Regions from separate parts of the Staphylococcus chromogenes genome, predicted to be linked through region 2. Evidence: a T-box and tRNA genes for the amino acid it is inferred to sense, from the RefSeq annotation. Region 2 holds a T-box; the other holds one or more tRNA genes.
The links. A T-box is a leader RNA that pairs with one kind of tRNA and senses whether it is charged. The one in region 2 lies ahead of PYW36_RS05250 (valine--tRNA ligase), so its partner is inferred to be a tRNA-Val.
Positions count from the first base shown of each region.

Region 1: it has a tRNA-Val gene. The T-box ahead of PYW36_RS05250 (valine--tRNA ligase) is inferred to sense a tRNA for this amino acid. The anticodon was not compared.

Region 1 covers NZ_CP118953.1:877,021-887,204, forward strand. The annotation lists gene PYW36_RS04160 (glutamate-1-semialdehyde 2,1-aminomutase) at 1-1,292, opposite strand, end outside; gene bcp (thioredoxin-dependent thiol peroxidase) at 1,373-1,831, shown strand; gene PYW36_RS04170 (phosphoglycerate dehydrogenase) at 1,837-2,787, shown strand; gene perR (peroxide-responsive transcriptional repressor PerR) at 2,872-3,330, shown strand; rRNA gene PYW36_RS04180 (16S ribosomal RNA) at 3,874-5,424, shown strand; tRNA gene PYW36_RS04185 (tRNA-Ile) at 5,511-5,587, shown strand; tRNA gene PYW36_RS04190 (tRNA-Ala) at 5,606-5,681, shown strand; rRNA gene PYW36_RS04195 (23S ribosomal RNA) at 5,873-8,799, shown strand; rRNA gene rrf (5S ribosomal RNA) at 8,915-9,029, shown strand; tRNA gene PYW36_RS04205 (tRNA-Val) at 9,040-9,115, shown strand; tRNA gene PYW36_RS04210 (tRNA-Thr) at 9,124-9,199, shown strand; tRNA gene PYW36_RS04215 (tRNA-Lys) at 9,205-9,280, shown strand; tRNA gene PYW36_RS04220 (tRNA-Leu) at 9,286-9,367, shown strand; tRNA gene PYW36_RS04225 (tRNA-Gly) at 9,372-9,446, shown strand; tRNA gene PYW36_RS04230 (tRNA-Leu) at 9,454-9,542, shown strand; tRNA gene PYW36_RS04235 (tRNA-Arg) at 9,554-9,627, shown strand; tRNA gene PYW36_RS04240 (tRNA-Pro) at 9,642-9,715, shown strand; tRNA gene PYW36_RS04245 (tRNA-Ala) at 9,738-9,813, shown strand; tRNA gene PYW36_RS04250 (tRNA-Met) at 9,844-9,917, shown strand; tRNA gene PYW36_RS04255 (tRNA-Ile) at 9,946-10,019, shown strand; tRNA gene PYW36_RS04260 (tRNA-Ser) at 10,029-10,121, shown strand; tRNA gene PYW36_RS04265 (tRNA-Met) at 10,140-10,184, shown strand, end outside.
Region 2 covers NZ_CP118953.1:1,070,808-1,080,991, forward strand. The annotation lists gene hemC (hydroxymethylbilane synthase) at 1-228, shown strand, start outside; gene PYW36_RS05225 (uroporphyrinogen-III synthase) at 239-928, shown strand; gene hemB (porphobilinogen synthase) at 918-1,895, shown strand; gene hemL (glutamate-1-semialdehyde 2,1-aminomutase) at 1,908-3,191, shown strand; gene PYW36_RS05240 (AbrB family transcriptional regulator) at 3,353-4,411, shown strand; gene PYW36_RS05245 (DNA-3-methyladenine glycosylase I) at 4,469-5,017, opposite strand; T-box leader at 5,074-5,283, shown strand; gene PYW36_RS05250 (valine--tRNA ligase) at 5,324-7,954, shown strand; gene PYW36_RS05255 (bifunctional folylpolyglutamate synthase/dihydrofolate synthase) at 7,966-9,228, shown strand; gene PYW36_RS05260 (prepilin peptidase) at 9,407-10,108, shown strand; gene radC (RadC family protein) at 10,108-10,184, shown strand, end outside.

The DNA of each region.
Region 1 (10,184 bases), 190 kb from region 2:
TTGCTAGCTAATTGCTGAAATGCATAATCTGCAGCTTTCAATGTTTGGTCGATATCTTCTTCTGTATGTTCAGTTGTTAAGAACCACGCTTCATATTTTGAAGGAGCAAGGTTAATGCCTTGTTGTAACATCAATTTAAAGAATTTCGCAAATTGTTCTCCGTCTGATTGGTCAGCTTGGTCGTAATGCGTCACTTTTTCGTCGGTAAAATAGACCGTTAAGGCGCCACGCACGCGATTAATTGTAGCTTTAATTTGATATTTATCAATAGAAGCTTGGAGACCTTCTTCAAGACGTGCACCTAATTGATTTAATTTTTCATATACACCCTCTTTTTCTAAAACTTCTAATAAAGCAATACCTGCTTTCATAGAGAGGGGGTTACCTGCCATTGTTCCGGCTTGATAGGCAGGGCCTAACGGGGCAACTTGTTCCATAATATCCTGGCGTCCGCCATAACCACCAATAGGTAATCCGCCACCCACAATTTTACCAAAGGCAGTTAAATCAGGATATACGCCTAGTAAATCTTGAGCTGCACCATAATGGAAGCGGAAAGCAGTAATGACTTCATCATAAATCACTAAGCCACCGTATTCATGTGTAATTTCATTGACTGCTTCTAGAAAACCAGGTTGCGGTTCAACCATACCAAAGTTACCTACTATAGGTTCAACAAGCACACCTGCAACTTGGTCACCCCAGTGAGCCATCGCTTCTTTAAACGCATCAATATTATTAAAAGGTACAGTGATGACTTCTTGTGCTACACTTTTTGGAACTCCTGCAGAATCTGGTGAGCCAAGTTGTGAAGGGCCACTACCTGCAGCGACAAGGACTAAATCTGAATGCCCGTGATAACAGCCTGCAAATTTGATGATTTTATTTCTGTTCGTATAAGCACGTGCCACACGAATTGTTGTCATGACAGCTTCTGTTCCAGAATTAACAAAACGCATTTTTTCAAGAGATGGAATAGCTGCTCGCAGTTTTCGTGCGAATTCAATTTCAAGTTCAGTTGGTGTTCCAAATAATACGCCTAATGCGGCTTGTTCTTGAATGGCTTGAGTGATATGAGGATGTGCGTGCCCAGTAATAATAGGGCCATAAGCTTGTAAATAGTCGATATATTTATTCCCATCTACATCATATAAATAGGCTCCTTGCCCTTTTTTCATAACAACAGGTGCACCGCCACCCACTGCTTTGTAAGAACGTGATGGAGAATTCACGCCGCCTAAAATATATTCGTTAGATTGATTTTGCAAGTTTTCGCTTTTAGAAAAATTCATCTAATATCAGCCTCTTTTATTTAATATTTTCATCTCATATCGTATCATAAAATAAAAGAAATGAAGAAAGAGGGAGTCAAATGTTAACAAATGGCGATCAATTTCCGGATTTTAAATTAGAAAATCAAAATGGTGAAGTCATCACTAAATCTTCATTAAAAGGTCAAAAGGCCATTCTTTATTTTTATCCTAGAGATAACACTCCGACTTGTACAACTGAAGCTTGCGATTTTAGAGATCATCTTTCGTATTTTAATGATTTGGATGTAAAAGTCTATGGCATTAGCGGAGATTCAAAACGTAAACATCAAAATTTTATCGAAAAACATCAACTCAATTTTGATTTACTTGTAGATGAAGATTATCAACTTTCGAAAGCGACAGGGGTATATCAGCTGAAAAAGACATTTGGTAAAGAAACAATGGGCATCGTACGCACAACATTCATTATTGATGAAGAAGGTAAAGTGATGGATGTCATTGAAAAAGTCAAAGTGAAGTCGCAAATGGATCAACTAAAATCAATTCTTCAGGGGTGATGAGAATGCGTGTTGTAAGTTTAATGTGTTTAGGATATCAAGAACAACGCTTGCAAGAAACTTTTCCTAATGTTGATTTTGAATTTTATAAACATCCATCATATTTACCAGAGAGTTCCTTAAAAGAGATGGACATATTAATGACTTATCATAAAGAAGTGGATGCGTCATTTATTGATAAAGCGAAAAATTTAAAATGGTTAATGTGGTTTGCGACAGGTGTTAATACATTACCTTTTGATGCATTGCGTAAAAGAAATATTCAAGTTACAAATGCGAAAGGCGTTCATGCACAGCAACTGACTGAATTTCTATTTGCATATATCTTAGATGACTATAAAGAAATGAAGGAAACTTATGAAGAGCAATTATCCAAAATCTATAATCATAAAAGAACCACAGCATCGATAGCTGGGGAAACCATTTTATTTTTAGGAACAGGCGTCATTCCAAAACGCGCCGCTCAAATTGCACAAGTGTTTGGTATGAAAACACTTGGTTTAAACACAAATGGACACGCAGTTGAAGGCTTTGATGAAACGTATCCATTAAGTGAAAGAACAGGAATTTATGCTAAAGCAAATATTGTGGTTAATGTATTACCCGAAACTGAAGAGACAACATTCCTCTTACAAAAAAGTGATTTTGACAAAATGAATACACGAACACTTTTTATCAATATAGGAAGGGGAACAGTTGTAAAGGAAAATGTCCTTGTGCAAGCTTTAAAAGAAAAAAATATTCGTAAAGCCTATTTAGACGTTTATGAAAATGAGCCACTCACAGATGAGTCAGGTTTGTATGAACTAGACAATGTAGTGATGACGAGTCACATTACCGGAAATGCGCAATATAATAAAACTAAAGCCACAGATATCTTTATCAATAATTTACAGAGTGTTCTCAATAACGAAGGGCTAATTGAGAATGTTGTAGACTTAAATAAAGGATATTAACGAAATAATTGACATTAACAAATCACTCGCATTATATTAATATTAAGTAAGAATTATTATTAAGTAGAAAGACGGGTGAGACAAATGGCTGCAGAAATGGAAACTTATGAACATCAGTTGAATGATTCTATCGCTTCATTAAGAGAAGCCGGAGTTCGTATTACACCTCAAAGACAAGCAATTTTAAACTTTTTGATTCGTTCAAAATCACATCCAACTGCTGATGAAATTTATCAATCATTATCACCTGATTTTCCTAACATAAGTGTGGCAACAATTTATAATAACCTCAAAGTTTTTAAGAAAACGGGTATTGTAAAAGAGCTGACGTATGGGGATGCTTCTAGTCGTTTTGATTTTGACACGCAAAACCATTATCATGTGATCTGCGAAAAGTGCGGTAAAATTGTAGATTTCCATTATCCTTCCTTACATGAAATTGAACAGCTTGCGCAACACGTGACAGATTTTAATATTACGCATCATCGTATGGAAATATATGGAATATGTCGGGAATGTAAAGAAGCAGAAGATAAAACTTAATCATAGCTAAAGCATCTAGTTAACGTTTAAAATAACGACTAGGTGCTTTTTTAATATTGCATTAAGCACGTTAATATCGATAATCTTAAATCGCTATTCCACTTTTAGTGTGACATTTCCACTCTAGAGTGATTTTTAGCGAAATTTCTTTAGATTTTTTATTGACGTTTTAATGGACGATTGGTAAGATATAAAAGTCGTCAAGTTACGACGCGTTAACAACGTTAAAACACCTTTAAATTTTTGAACAAAATATTAAAAGTGTAAAATTAACGCTTGTAAGTTTCTGAATAACATTATAAAATATATAATGTTGAAACAACGAACCGAGCACAAATTAATTTAAAAACTTTAAAATTTTTCTTGACATGAAAAAGCATAACAAGTATAATTGATTATTGTAACGGTTTAAAAAAGAAACACTACGAACATTGAAAACTGAATGACAATATGTCAACGTTAATTCCAATAATTTTGAGTACGTAACGTACTTTCTAGAGTGATTGGCTGAACCAATCAACGAGCTATATCAAGCTTACTTCTTTTATGGAGAGTTTGATCCTGGCTCAGGATGAACGCTGGCGGCGTGCCTAATACATGCAAGTCGAGCGAACTGACGAGGAGCTTGCTCCTTTGACGTTAGCGGCGGACGGGTGAGTAACACGTGGGTAACCTACCTATAAGACTGGAATAACTCCGGGAAACCGGGGCTAATGCCGGATAACATATCGAACCGCATGGTTCGATAGTGAAAGACGGTTTTGCTGTCACTTATAGATGGACCCGCGCCGTATTAGCTAGTTGGTGAGGTAACGGCTCACCAAGGCAACGATACGTAGCCGACCTGAGAGGGTGATCGGCCACACTGGAACTGAGACACGGTCCAGACTCCTACGGGAGGCAGCAGTAGGGAATCTTCCGCAATGGGCGAAAGCCTGACGGAGCAACGCCGCGTGAGTGATGAAGGTCTTCGGATCGTAAAGCTCTGTTGTTAGGGAAGAACAAATGTGTAAGTAACTATGCACATCTTGACGGTACCTAACCAGAAAGCCACGGCTAACTACGTGCCAGCAGCCGCGGTAATACGTAGGTGGCAAGCGTTATCCGGAATTATTGGGCGTAAAGCGCGCGTAGGCGGTTTTTTAAGTCTGATGTGAAAGCCCACGGCTCAACCGTGGAGGGTCATTGGAAACTGGAAAACTTGAGTGCAGAAGAGGAAAGTGGAATTCCATGTGTAGCGGTGAAATGCGCAGAGATATGGAGGAACACCAGTGGCGAAGGCGGCTTTCTGGTCTGTAACTGACGCTGATGTGCGAAAGCGTGGGGATCAAACAGGATTAGATACCCTGGTAGTCCACGCCGTAAACGATGAGTGCTAAGTGTTAGGGGGTTTCCGCCCCTTAGTGCTGCAGCTAACGCATTAAGCACTCCGCCTGGGGAGTACGGTCGCAAGACTGAAACTCAAAGGAATTGACGGGGACCCGCACAAGCGGTGGAGCATGTGGTTTAATTCGAAGCAACGCGAAGAACCTTACCAAATCTTGACATCTTTTGACCACTCTAGAGATAGAGTTTTCCTCTTCGGAGGACAAAATGACAGGTGGTGCATGGTTGTCGTCAGCTCGTGTCGTGAGATGTTGGGTTAAGTCCCGCAACGAGCGCAACCCTTGAGCTTAGTTGCCATCATTAAGTTGGGCACTCTAAGTTGACTGCCGGTGACAAACCGGAGGAAGGTGGGGATGACGTCAAATCATCATGCCCCTTATGATTTGGGCTACACACGTGCTACAATGGACAATACAAAGGGCAGCGAAACCGCGAGGTCAAGCAAATCCCATAAAGTTGTTCTCAGTTCGGATTGTAGTCTGCAACTCGACTACATGAAGCTGGAATCGCTAGTAATCGTAGATCAGCATGCTACGGTGAATACGTTCCCGGGTCTTGTACACACCGCCCGTCACACCACGAGAGTTTGTAACACCCGAAGCCGGTGGAGTAACCATTTGGAGCTAGCCGTCGAAGGTGGGACAAATGATTGGGGTGAAGTCGTAACAAGGTAGCCGTATCGGAAGGTGCGGCTGGATCACCTCCTTTCTAAGGATAATATACGGAATATCGCTTTTAAGCGATAAGGAATAACGGAGACATATTGTATTCAGTTTTGAATGGTTGTTTAATAGGGGCCTATAGCTCAGCTGGTTAGAGCGCACGCCTGATAAGCGTGAGGTCGGTGGTTCGAGTCCACTTAGGCCCACCATTTAAATTTAATAGTTTTGGGGGCTTAGCTCAGCTGGGAGAGCGCCTGCTTTGCACGCAGGAGGTCAGCGGTTCGATCCCGCTAGTCTCCACCATTTAAATTGTACATTGAAAACTAGATAAGTAAGTATAGATTTTACCAAGCAAAACCGAGTGACAAGCGAAAAGCTTGAAACAAAAATTATCGCTAGTCGTCGACAGACGACTCACAATAATTAATAACTGGTGGATGTTGGTTATTGTTCAATTCGAAAGCCGAATGTAAACGATTGCCAAAACATCAAAAGATTAAGTTATTAAGGGCGCACGGTGGATGCCTTGGCACTAGAAGCCGATGAAGGACGTTACTAACGACGATATGCTTTGGGGAGCTGTAAGTAAGCTGTGATCCAGAGATTTCCGAATGGGGGAACCCAGCACGAGTTATGTCGTGTTATCCGCATGTGAATACATAGCATGTGAGAAGGTAGACCCGGAGAACTGAAACATCTTAGTACCCGGAGGAAGAGAAAGAAAAATCGATTCCCTGAGTAGCGGCGAGCGAAACGGGAAGAGCCCAAACCAACAAGCTTGCTTGTTGGGGTTGTAGGACACTCTGTACGGAGTTACAAAGGAACATGTTAGACGAATAACCTGGAAAGGTTAATCAGAGAAGGTAAAAATCCTGTAGTCGAAAACATATTCCCTCCTGAGTGGATCCTGAGTACGGCGGAGCACGTGAAATTCCGTCGGAATCTGGGAGGACCATCTCCCAAGGCTAAATACTCTCTAGTGACCGATAGTGAACCAGTACCGTGAGGGAAAGGTGAAAAGTACCCCGGAAGGGGAGTGAAAGAGAACTTGAAACCGTGTGCTTACAAGTAGTCAGAGCCCGTTAATGGGTGATGGCGTGCCTTTTGTAGAATGAACCGGCGAGTTACGATCTGATGCAAGGTTAAGCAGAAAATGTGGAGCCGTAGCGAAAGCGAGTCTGAATAGGGCGAATGAGTATTTGGTCGTAGACCCGAAACCAGGTGATCTACCCTTGGTCAGGTTGAAGTTCAGGTAACACTGAATGGAGGACCGAACCGACTTACGTTGAAAAGTGAGCGGATGAACTGAGGGTAGCGGAGAAATTCCAATCGAACTTGGAGATAGCTGGTTCTCTCCGAAATAGCTTTAGGGCTAGCCTCAAGTGATGATTATTGGAGGTAGAGCACTGTTTGGACGAGGGGCCCCTCTCGGGTTACCGAATTCAGACAAACTCCGAATGCCAAATAATTTAACTTGGGAGTCAGAACATGGGTGATAAGGTCCGTGTTCGAAAGGGAAACAGCCCAGACCACCAGCTAAGGTCCCAAAATATATGTTAAGTGGAAAAGGATGTGGCGTTGCCCAGACAACTAGGATGTTGGCTTAGAAGCAGCCATCATTTAAAGAGTGCGTAATAGCTCACTAGTCGAGTGACACTGCGCCGAAAATGTACCGGGGCTAAACATATTACCGAAGCTGTGGATTGTCCTTTAGGACAATGGTAGGAGAGCGTTCTAAGGGCGTTGAAGCATGATCGCAAGGACATGTGGAGCGCTTAGAAGTGAGAATGCCGGTGTGAGTAGCGAAAGACGGGTGAGAATCCCGTCCACCGATTGACTAAGGTTTCCAGAGGAAGGCTCGTCCGCTCTGGGTTAGTCGGGTCCTAAGCTGAGGCCGACAGGCGTAGGCGATGGATAACAGGTTGATATTCCTGTACCACCATGATTCGTTTTAAGCGATGGGGGGACGCAGTAGGATAGGCGAAGCGTGCTGTTGGAGTGCACGTCCAAGCAGTAAGACTGAGTGTTAGGCAAATCCGGCACTCATTAAGGTCAAGCTGTGATGGGGAGAGGAAACATGTTTTCCTCGAGTCGTTGATTTCACACTGCCGAGAAAAGCCTCTAGCTAGAAGATTGGTGCCCGTACCGCAAACCGACACAGGTAGTCAAGATGAGAATTCTAAGGTGAGCGAGCGAACTCTCGTTAAGGAACTCGGCAAAATGACCCCGTAACTTCGGGAGAAGGGGTGCTCTTTGAGGTTCACGCTTCGAAGAGCCGCAGTGAATAGGCCCAAGCGACTGTTTATCAAAAACACAGGTCTCTGCTAAACCGTAAGGTGACGTATAGGGGCTGACGCCTGCCCGGTGCTGGAAGGTTAAGAGGAGTGGTTAGCATTAGCGAAGCTACGAATCGAAGCCCCAGTAAACGGCGGCCGTAACTATAACGGTCCTAAGGTAGCGAAATTCCTTGTCGGGTAAGTTCCGACCCGCACGAAAGGCGTAACGATTTGGGCACTGTCTCAACGAGAGACTCGGTGAAATCATAGTACCGGTGAAGATGCCGGTTACCCGCGACAGGACGGAAAGACCCCGTGGAGCTTTACTGTAGCCTGATATTGAAATTCGGTACAGTTTGTACAGGATAGGTAGGAGCCTTAGAAACGTGAGCGCTAGCTTACGTGGAGGCATTGGTGGGATACTACCCTAATTGTATTGGATTTCTAACCCGCAACTCTTATCGAGTTGGGAGACAGTGTCAGGCGGGCAGTTTGACTGGGGCGGTCGCCTCCTAAAGTGTAACGGAGGCGCTCAAAGGTTCCCTCAGAATGGTTGGAAATCATTCATAGAGTGTAAAGGCATAAGGGAGCTTGACTGCGAGACCTACAAGTCGAGCAGGGTCGAAAGACGGACTTAGTGATCCGGTGGTTCCGCATGGAAGGGCCATCGCTCAACGGATAAAAGCTACCCCGGGGATAACAGGCTTATCTCCCCCAAGAGTTCACATCGACGGGGAGGTTTGGCACCTCGATGTCGGCTCATCGCATCCTGGGGCTGTAGTCGGTCCCAAGGGTTGGGCTGTTCGCCCATTAAAGCGGTACGCGAGCTGGGTTCAGAACGTCGTGAGACAGTTCGGTCCCTATCCGTCGTGGGCGTAGGAAATTTGAGAGGCGCTGTCCTTAGTACGAGAGGACCGGGATGGACATACCTCTGGTGTACCAGTTGTCGTGCCAACGGCATAGCTGGGTAGCTATGTATGGACGGGATAAGTGCTGAAAGCATCTAAGCATGAAGCCCCCCTCAAGATGAGATTTCCCAACTTCGGTTATAAGATCCCTCAAAGATGATGAGGTTAATAGGTTCGAGGTGGAAGCGTAGCGATACGTGGAGCTGACGAATACTAATCGATCGAAGACTTAATCAATTTAGTTCATAAGGTGATGCTTGTGAAACAATACTTACTATCTAGTTTTGAATGTATAATCATTCATTTTACGAAGTGAAAACGTATGCGAACGTTTGTCACGAAGTAAAAATTGTTTGGTGACAATAGCAAAGAGGTCACACCTGTTCCCATGCCGAACACAGAAGTTAAGCTCTTTAGCGCCGATGGTAGTCGGACTTACGTTCCGCGAGAGTAGGACGTTGCCAAGCATAATAAATCGGAGAATTAGCTCAGCTGGGAGAGCATCTGCCTTACAAGCAGAGGGTCGGCGGTTCGAACCCGTCATTCTCCACCATTTTAATAGCCGGCCTAGCTCAATTGGTAGAGCAACTGACTTGTAATCAGTAGGTTGGGGGTTCAAGTCCTCTGGCCGGCACCATCTAAGAGCCATTAGCTCAGTTGGTAGAGCATCTGACTTTTAATCAGAGGGTCAGAGGTTCGAATCCTCTATGGCTCACCATTCAAGCGGGTGTGGCGGAATTGGCAGACGCACTAGACTTAGGATCTAGCGCCTTACGGCGTGGGGGTTCGACTCCCTTCACCCGCATAAAGCAGAAGTAGTTCAGCGGTAGAATACAACCTTGCCAAGGTTGGGGTCGCGGGTTCGAATCCCGTCTTCTGCTCCATTATTTTGCCGGGGTGGCGGAACTGGCAGACGCACAGGACTTAAAATCCTGCGGTGAGAGATCACCGTACCGGTTCGATTCCGGTCCTCGGCACCATTATTAAATATGCGCCCGTAGCTCAATTGGATAGAGCGTTTGACTACGGATCAAAAGGTTATGGGTTCGACTCCTATCGGGCGCGCTACCATAGCATTACGGGAAGTAGCTCAGCTTGGTAGAGCACTTGGTTTGGGACCAAGGGGTCGCAGGTTCAAATCCTGTCTTCCCGACTTCTTATAAAATACCTTTAATGGGGGCTTAGCTCAGCTGGGAGAGCGCCTGCTTTGCACGCAGGAGGTCAGCGGTTCGATCCCGCTAGTCTCCACCATTTTTAATTGAATATTTACCAACTTTTTAAGGCGGCGTAGCTCAGCTGGCTAGAGCGTACGGTTCATACCCGTGAGGTCGGGGGTTCGATCCCCTCCGCCGCCACTATTATAGTTGATAGAAATTATTATTCGGACCTTTAGCTCAGTTGGTTAGAGCTAACGGCTCATAACCGTTCGGTCGCAGGTTCGAGTCCTGCAAGGTCCATATAATTTTGGAGGAATACCCAAGTCCGGCTGAAGGGATCGGTCTTGAAAACCGACAGGGGCTTAACGGCCCGCGGGGGTTCGAATCCCTCTTCCTCCGCCATTTTTAAATTTCTATTAACGCGGGATGGAGCAGTTCGGTAGCTCGTCGGGCTCATAACCCGAA
Region 2 (10,184 bases):
TTAAAAGAGATGGATGGAAGTTGCCAAGTTCCAATTGCAGGTTATGCACAAATGACGCCAGAGGGCAACATCCGCTTTAAAGGTTTAGTTATGTCTCCAGATGGCTCACAACGTTATGAAGATGAAAGAATAGGTTCAGATCCTGTTGATTTAGGCAAAAAAGTAAGTGAACATTTAAAAGCACAAGGTGCTGACGCAATTATAAAAGCTTTAAACGATTCTTATTGAGGTGTTTTAGATGAAGCCAATTGTATTGATGACACAAACCCATGAATATCAAGATCAACGTGTAGCGATTAAGCATGTACCTTTAATCGAAACTGTTGCGTTAGACTTTGATGACAAGGCGTTGTGTCCACATTATGATTGGCTTATTTTTACGTCTAAGAATGCGGTGAAATATTTTTATCCGTATTTAAAACTTATCAAATATGATCAACTCGCCGTAGTGGGCGTCAAAACAAAACAACTATGTGATAAGATGAAAATAGACGTAGATTTTTGTCCAACAGATTTTTCACAAGAGGGGCTATTCAACCAACACCCTTTTAAAAAGGGAGATCGTGTACTGATACCCTCAAGTCGTCAAGCAAGAACGTTCCTGCAAAATGCTTTAAAAGAAAGCGGCATACAAGTGACTAAAATTGATTTGTATGAAGTTCAACCCAAATATGAAAGCATTCAAGAGATTCTAGATACGATGATGCATCGACAAGTAGATGCCATCACCTTTGCGAGTTCCTCAGCAGCACATGCTTTTTTTGAGGCGAAACCACCACATAATGAAAATATCTATTTTGCTATTGGACAACAAACAGCGCAAACAATACGAAAGTTAGGTTATTCATGTTTTGTCGCAGAGGTCCAAACTCTTGAAAGTATGATTACTAAAATTGTTGAAAAGAGGTTTTATAATGATGGAATTTGATAGACATAGACGCCTACGCGTTTCACCAACTATGAGAGCAATGGTAAGAGAAACGCATTTAAGAAAAGAAGATTTAATTTATCCTATTTTTGTTGTAGAAAAAGATGACGTCAAAAAAGAAATTGCTTCTCTTCCAAATGTATACCAAATCAGTTTGAATTTACTTCACGAAGAGATAAAAGAGGCTTATGATTTAGGCATTAGATCATTTATTTTTTTCGGAATTCCAAATGAAAAAGATGAGTGCGGAACAGGTGCGTTTATCGATAATGGTGTCATTCAACAAGCGACGCGTATTGCTAAAAAATTATATGACGATATTCTCGTTATCGCAGATACTTGTTTATGTGAGTATACAGATCATGGCCATTGTGGTTTAATCGATGAACATACAAATGATGTAGATAATGATAAAACATTACCATTACTTGTTAAAACTGCCATTTCTCAAGTAAAAGCAGGCGCTGATATTATTGCTCCAAGTAATATGATGGATGGCTTTGTGACTGAGATTAGACATGGATTAGATGAAGCCGGTTTCCAACACATTCCAATTATGAGTTATGGAATCAAATATGCTTCAAGTTTCTTTGGACCATTTCGAGATGCAGCTGAATCCACTCCTTCTTTTGGAGATAGAAAAACCTATCAAATGGACCCAGCGAATCGCTTAGAAGCATTACGCGAGTTAGAAAGTGATTTAAAAGAGGGTGCGGATATGATGATTGTTAAACCTGCACTCAGTTATTTGGATATTATTAGAGATGTGCGTAATCATACTAACATTCCCGTGGTTGCCTATAATGTCAGTGGTGAATACAGTATGACTAAAGCAGCAGCTTTAAATGGTTGGATAGACGAAGAAAGAGTTGTTATGGAACAAATGATTTCTATGAAACGTGCAGGTGCAGATTTAATCATTACGTATTTCGCGAAAGATTTATGTAAATATATCGAGAATCAATAGGAGGCAAACGTTATGCGTTATAAAAAGTCTAGTGAAGCATTTGAAATTGCAGAAAAATTAATGCCTGGAGGTGTTAATAGTCCTGTCCGCGCGTTTAAAGCTGTCGACACACCGCCTCTATTTATGGAGCGTGGAGAAGGTAGTAAAATTTATGATATAGATGGAAATGAATATATCGATTATGTTTTGAGTTGGGGCCCCCTCATTTTAGGGCATCGCAATCCTAAAGTGATAGATGCCATTCATAGTGTAGTTGACAGAGGAACGAGCTTTGGGGCATCCACATTAGAGGAAAATCGTTTAGCGCAACTCGTGATTGATAGAGTGCCCTCTATCGAAAAAGTAAGAATGGTTTCTTCTGGTACGGAAGCCACATTAGATACGTTAAGACTTGCGCGTGGTTTCACAGGTAAAAATAAAATTATTAAATTTGAAGGGAATTACCATGGCCATAGTGACTCTTTATTAATTAAAGCAGGTTCAGGCGTAGCCACATTAGGACTACCTGATTCGCCTGGTGTTCCAGAAGGTACTGCAAAAAATACGATAACAGTCCCATATAATGATTTGGAAGCTGTTCAATATGCTTTTGATCAATTTGGTGATGATATCGCAGCTGTAATTGTTGAACCAGTTGCAGGAAATATGGGAGTTGTGCCGCCGGTTGAAGGGTTCTTACAAGGATTAAGAAAAATAACAACGGATAATCAGGCACTCCTTATTTTTGATGAAGTGATGACTGGATTTCGTGTGGGATATCACTGTGCACAAGGTTACTTTAACGTTACACCAGATTTAACATGCCTAGGAAAAGTGATTGGTGGCGGCTTACCTGTGGGTGCATTCGGAGGAAAGAAAGAGATTATGGATCATATTGCCCCAAGTGGGGAGATCTATCAAGCGGGTACATTGTCTGGAAATCCATTAGCGATGACAAGTGGTTATATGACATTAAGCCAATTAACACCAGAAAGCTATGACTATTTTAATACACTAGGCGATATGTTAGAAGAAGGATTAAAAGCGACGTTCAAAAAATATAATGTTCCAATCGTGATTAACCGTGCGGGATCGATGATAGGATTCTTTTTAAATGAAGGCCCAGTGACTAATTTTAAACAGGCCAATCAAAGCGATTTGACAATGTTTAGTCATATGTACCGCGAGTTAGCGAAAGAAGGTATCTTTTTACCACCTTCACAATTCGAAGGTATGTTCTTATCAACTTCACATACGAAAGAGGATATACAAAAGACTTTAGATGCATTTGATGTTGCACTAAGCCGCATTGTCTAAAGATATTTTACTGCCTTTTTTACTTATTTAAGTTGCATGAAAATAGCCATCAAAATTTATCTAAGCGTAAATTTTGATGGCTTTCTAATGATAAGTGAGGGTGATCTCCTTTACATGGTTAATGAATGTGTTGTTATTTCAAGGAGTGGTGGGGGTCTACTATGAATCATTTACTAAGAAACAATATCATCTTGTTTGCTTTAACATTAGTCTGTAGTTTTGTGCTTTATTCACTTCATATCATGTTACCTTGGATGTTTGGACCTATTATAGCAAGTATTATTGTTGTTCGTGTTTTTAAATTAGAGGTTAAATGGCCATGGATTTTAAGTGAATTAGGGCTCATTTTATTAGGGGTTCAAATTGGTAGCGGCTTTACTGTTAGCGTACTTAACGATATTAAAAATGAATGGTTGTCGATAATTTTAGTAACGATATTATTACTTGGTTTAGCATTACTCGTTTCGATTGAATTTAGACGTATCGCTCATGTTAACACAGAAACAGCGCTCTTAAGTGTCATACCAGGAGCATTAAGTCAAATGCTTGTGATGGCTGAAGAAAATAAAAAAGCAGATATTCTTGTCGTTAGTTTGACACAGACTTCACGTATTATATTTGTAGTGATTTTGGTACCATTCATATCTCTCGTTTTTAGGCAAGACACCAATTCAACCCTAGAGGTTCACCAAAATTTAACAGAGGTCTTAAAACTACAAGACATCATAATCCTTATCATTGGGATTGCGCTTATTTATTTTTTAATGGCTTTGATCCATTTCCCAACAAAAATGTTACTCGCGCCTATTGTCGTTTTGATGGTTTGGAATTTAATCACACAACATACTTTTACTCTAGATTATCCGATTATTGCTATTGCTCAAATGATATATATGATTCGCGTCGGCATTCAGATAGCACACTTAATCGAACGAATGAAAGGGCGTATTGCCTTAGCCATTGCATTTCAAAATATATTATTAATCTTAGGCACATTTTTGATGGTGTTATGTATTCATTTTATAAACAAGGCCTCTATTAATGAACTTTTTTTAAGTGCAGCGCCTGGAGGAATGAGTCAAATTGTGTTAGTAGCACTTGAAACCGGTGGAGATGTTGCAATGATTTCAAGTTATCACATCTTCAGAATATTTTTTATTTTATTTATTATTGCACCGTTAATCGCATATTATTTAAAATTTCGTGAACGTCGTCAATAACGTTTAGAAAAGCTACAAAAATAAAAAAAGGGGGACTGTGGTCTCCCTTTTTGATTGCTACCGGTTAGGACAGTCCACCAAATGGCTATTGTACATGCCACAGGCCTCCATAAATGAAAAGGCTGTGACAGGTCCAATAAATTGAAAACCATAAGATTTAAGGTCTTTAGAAAGCTGTTTAGCAGTGTCATTGACCGTAATGCGTTCTTCTGGTTTTTCGTATTTAAAATCTATCGGAACTCCATCAACGTAGGACCATAAAAAATCGCTAAAACTTCCATAAGTATTCTCAATGGCGATATAGCCGCGTGCTTGTGCGACAATCGCTTCTAATTTTTTGCGATGATGAATGATATTTGGAAACTGCATTAATGCATCAATATCTTTATCTGTCATTTTAGCGATTTGATAAGGATCAAATGCTTTAAACGCATGTCGATAAGCCTCTTTTTTCTTTAAAATGGTTAACCAAGACAGTCCGGCATGCTGTGATTCTAAAGCAAGTAGCTCAAACAAGGCTTGACTATCATATAAAGGCTTACCCCAAACGTGATCATGATAGTCCAAATAGATAGGATCGCGTGTACCAAATGCACATGGGTTCATAAAAATTACTCCTTTTATTGACTTCATTATGAATTCAGTATACTATAATAATGAATTAAATATCATATTGGGAAGAGTAAATAAGTCGCTTTTTTAAGAGAGTGCATGGCGCTGTGAATGCATAAAAGTCTTATCGAAGGTAGCCCACTTGAACTTTGATTGAACATTTTTAGTAGGTCAAAGCGTTTCGTGAGCGTTAATCATTAGAGTGCAATAGTTGTTGAACTATTGAAAATAGGTGGTACCACGGAACATCCGTCCTATATGAGGACAGATGTTCTTTTTTATGTTATCGGAGGGATTTTAATGGAAATGAAACCAAAATATAACCCGCAAGAAGTTGAAGCGGGACGTTATCAAAATTGGCTGGACAAATCACTATTTAAGCCAACTGAAGATCAGGATAAACCTACATATACAATTGTAATTCCACCACCAAATGTGACTGGGAAATTACATTTAGGTCATGCTTGGGACACGACATTACAAGATATTTTAACACGTATGAAAAGAATGCAAGGATACGATACTTTATATCTTCCTGGAATGGATCACGCAGGTATTGCAACGCAAGCTAAAGTAGAAGCCAAAATGAAAGAAGAGGGTATTTCTCGTCATGATATAGGGCGTGAAAAATTCCTAGAAAAGGCTTGGGAATGGAAAGAGGAATATGCAGATTTTATACGCCAACAATGGGCTAAATTAGGGCTTGGGCTTGATTACTCGAGAGAGCGATTCACACTTGACGAAGGTTTAAGCCAAGCTGTACGTAAAGTATTCGTAGATATGTACAATAAAGGATTAATTTACCGTGGAGAACGTATTATAAATTGGGATCCAGAAGCCCGTACAGCGCTTTCAGATATAGAGGTTGTTCATGAAGATGTAAATGGTAAGTTTTATCATTTTAAATACCCTTTTGCAGATGAAGCGGGCTATATTGAAATTGCAACGACACGTCCTGAAACGATGTTAGGAGATACAGCGATTGTTGTAAATCCTGAAGATGAACGTTATCAAGATGTCATTGGTAAAAAAGTTATTTTACCTCGAGTAGGTCGAGAATTGCCTATTATTGCAGATAATTATGTAGATAAAGAATTTGGTAGTGGTGCGATGAAAGTAACACCTGCACATGACCCGAATGACTTTGAAATAGGCAATCGTCACGAATTAGAACGTATTATAGTTATGAATGAATCTGGTCAGATGAACGAAAACGCTGGGGAATATGAAGGCTTAGATCGGTTCGAATGTCGTAAAAAACTAGTAAAAGATCTTGAAGCTGAAGGCCTTGTGATTAAAATTGAAGATCATGTTCATTCAGTAGGTCATTCAGAACGTACGGGAGCAGTTGTAGAACCTTATTTATCAACACAATGGTTTGTCAAAATGGAACCCTTAGCACAACAAGCGTTACAAAATCAAAAAGGTGAGGGACGCATTGATTTTATTCCAGCACGATTCGAAAAGACATTTAATCGTTGGATGGAAGAAATTCGCGATTGGACGATTTCAAGACAGTTATGGTGGGGCCATCAAATTCCTGCATGGTACCATAACGAAACAGGTGAAATATATGTTGGAGAGACAGCTCCTGAAGATAGTGAGAATTGGACGCAAGATGAAGATGTACTAGATACATGGTTCTCAAGTGCGCTTTGGCCATTTTCTACTTTAGGTTGGCCAAATGAATCTACAAAAGATTACAAACGTTACTATCCAACGAATGTATTGGTTACTGGCTACGACATTATTTTCTTCTGGGTTGCACGTATGATATTCCAAGGATTAGAATTTACAGGTCAAAAACCGTTTAATGACGTTTTACTTCACGGTTTAGTGCGTGCTGAAGATGGTAGAAAAATGAGTAAATCATTGGGTAATGGTGTAGATCCAATGGATGTCATTGATCAATATGGTGCAGACAGTTTAAGATTTTTCTTAGCGACAGGGTCTTCACCTGGTCATGATTTACGTTATTCGACAGAAAAAGTAGAGTCTGTTTGGAACTTTATTAATAAAATTTGGAATGCTGCGCGCTTTAGTTTAATGAATATTGGTGATGAATTTAAGTTCGAAGATATTGATCTGTCTAAAAACTTATCTGTTGCAGACCAATGGATTTTAACGCGTTTAAATGAAACAATTGAGACTGTCACTCAATTAAGTGATAAATATGAATTCGGCGAAGTCGGTAGAGTGCTTTACAATTTCATATGGGATGAGTTTTGTGACTGGTATATTGAGATGAGTAAAATTCCAATGAACGGCGAAGATGAAGCCCAAAAAGATGTTACGCGCTCTGTACTTAGCTATACATTAGATCGCATAATGAGATTGTTGCATCCTTTCATGCCATTTGTGACAGAACATATTTGGCTGAACTTACCACATGAAGGTGAGTCTATCGTGACAAGTGCATGGCCAGTGGCTGATGAAAACTTAATTTTTGATGATAGTAAACAAATCATGCAACAATTAGTTGAGATTATAAAATCGGTGCGTCAATCTCGTTTAGAAGTGAACACACCTTTATCAAAAGAAATTCCAATTAAGATCCAAGCTAAAAATGAAGCTACACGTGATTTACTCAATGAAAATCGTCATTATTTAGAACGTTTCTGTAATCCAAGTGAGCTTGAGATTGAAACTCAAGTGACGATTCCTGAAAAGGCAATGACTTCTGTTGTCACAGCTGGAGAAGTTGTGTTACCACTCGAAGGTCTCATTGATATGGATAAAGAAATTGAACGTTTAGAAAAAGAACTTGATAAATGGCAAAAAGAGCTTGATCGTGTTAATAAAAAATTAGCGAATGAAAACTTTGTGAATAAAGCACCAGAAAAGATTATTAATGAAGAACGTGCGAAACAAACGCAATATCAAGAAAAATTTGATGGCGTTAAATCAAGAATCGAACAATTAAAAGCTTAGGAGTTTAAAATATGAATTATCTAGATAGTTTATATTGGATTCACGAACGTACTAAATTTGGAATAAAACCCGGTGTGAAACGCATGGAGTGGATGTTAGCACGTTTAAATAATCCAGAGCGGAAGGTAAAAGCTATTCATGTTGGTGGAACTAATGGCAAAGGCTCTACAGTCGCGTATTTAAGATCAGCTTTAGTGAATAATGGTTATGAAGTGGGGACATTTACTTCTCCATATATCGAAACTTTTAATGAACGTATTAGTATTAATGGTGTCCCTATTTCTAATGAAGCTATAGTAGAACTTGTTGCTCGAGTAAAACCCGTCAGTGAAGCACTGGATGCTGAAACTGAGCTCGGTGTGGCGACTGAATTTGAAATCATTACAACCATGATGTATTTATACTTCGGTGAAATGCATCCCGTTGATTTTGTCATTGTGGAAGCGGGTCTTGGTGTAAAAAATGATTCGACAAATGTGATCCAACCTATATTAAGTATCCTGACAAGTATAGGTTTAGATCACACTGACATTTTAGGCAATTCTTATTTAGATATTGCTAAAGATAAAGGCGCTATTATTAAACCGAACACCCCATTTGTGTATGCTGTTAAAAATGAAGAAGCATTAAAATATTTAAGAGATCTTGCTACAGAATTAAATGCGCCAGCGATGGAATTTGATCGAGATATTCTCGTTGTTTCAGAAGACGATGAATTTACGTACCGATACAAAGACTATGAAATGGAAAATATCGCCCTTACAATGTTGGGAGAACATCAAAAAGAAAATGCATCACTAGCGATAACCGCACTCATCGAATTATATGAGCGACAAATTATAGATATTGATTTTAATAAGATGATTCAAGGTATTGAAAGTGTGCAATGGATAGGACGTATTGAAAAAGTTTCATCATCACCATTAATTATCATTGATGGGGCTCACAATAAAGAAAGTGTAGATGCGCTTGTCGATACAATGGGCCGTTATTATGCTTTGGATAAAGTGGATATTCTTTTTTCAGCGATTAAAGGTAAGCCTATTGGAAATATGTTAAACGCTTTTAATACGATTGCTAATCACTTTTATGTCACAGAGTTTGATTTTCCAAAAGCGTTACCGAAGCAAACGCTTTATGATGAAGTCGAATTTGAGAATAAGTCACTCATTGAGGATTATGTCTCTTTTATAAAAAATTATGATGGGGATGCATTACTCATTACAGGTAGCTTATATTTTATCAGTGAAGTAAAAGCGAAATTAGGTTACTAAAAAATTTATGTTTACAAGAAACGTGCTTATGAGCTATGGCTTTTATAATAAAGTCATTGCGATTGAGCACGTTTTATTTTTTATAAAGAATCTTAATAAGCATCTTTTCAAAAATAGTGATTAGGTATTAAACCCATTCGTCCGTATAATAATACCAAGGAGGTGTTTTATGTTTATCATGTGCTATTTGGGGAGTTGTATCATGAGTTTTCTACTGCAATTTTCAATTGGTGATCCACTTTCCAAATTCAGTATTTTTACTCGTTCAAAATGTAAACAATGTCAAAAAACATTACAGTGGTGGATGGTGTTACCGATTTGGAGCTATATTTTTTTAAGGGGGAAGTGCCATTACTGTCAAAAGGCAATTCCAAAGTATTTATGGGTCGGTGAATGTTTAGGAAGTGTTGTGAGTTTTTTTATTTTATCAAGACATTTTGAAATTTACTGGTTCTACCTCTATTTTCTAATATTAGTTTTTCTCTCTTTAGGTTTGATTGATATCCAATATTTTATTGTCCCTCATAGGTTGTTGGCGTTGCTACTATTATTGACGCTCGTATTGATGCCGCAATTTTTAAAATTTTCTTTGGTCAAATTACTTTTAATCAGCATACTCTTTTTAATAGGGATATTATTTCAACGTTTTATCGGTTTTGGTGATATTAAATTGTTTATTATAATAAGTTTCATTTTTCCTATGCATTTTTCAATTTATGTGATATGGCTCACTTTTCCAATTGCACTGCTGACATACCCCATATTTTATTTTGGATTTCATTATAAAAACACGATTCCCTTAGTCCCCTCAATTGTAATCGCATTTTCTATCGTTGCATATATGTATCCTGTACTTAATAGTTGGTTTGGAGGTTTATAATGCCAAGAATAAAAGATCTTTCTCCAGATGAAATGCCCAAAGAACGCTTATTACAAAATGGTGCTAAATCTTTATC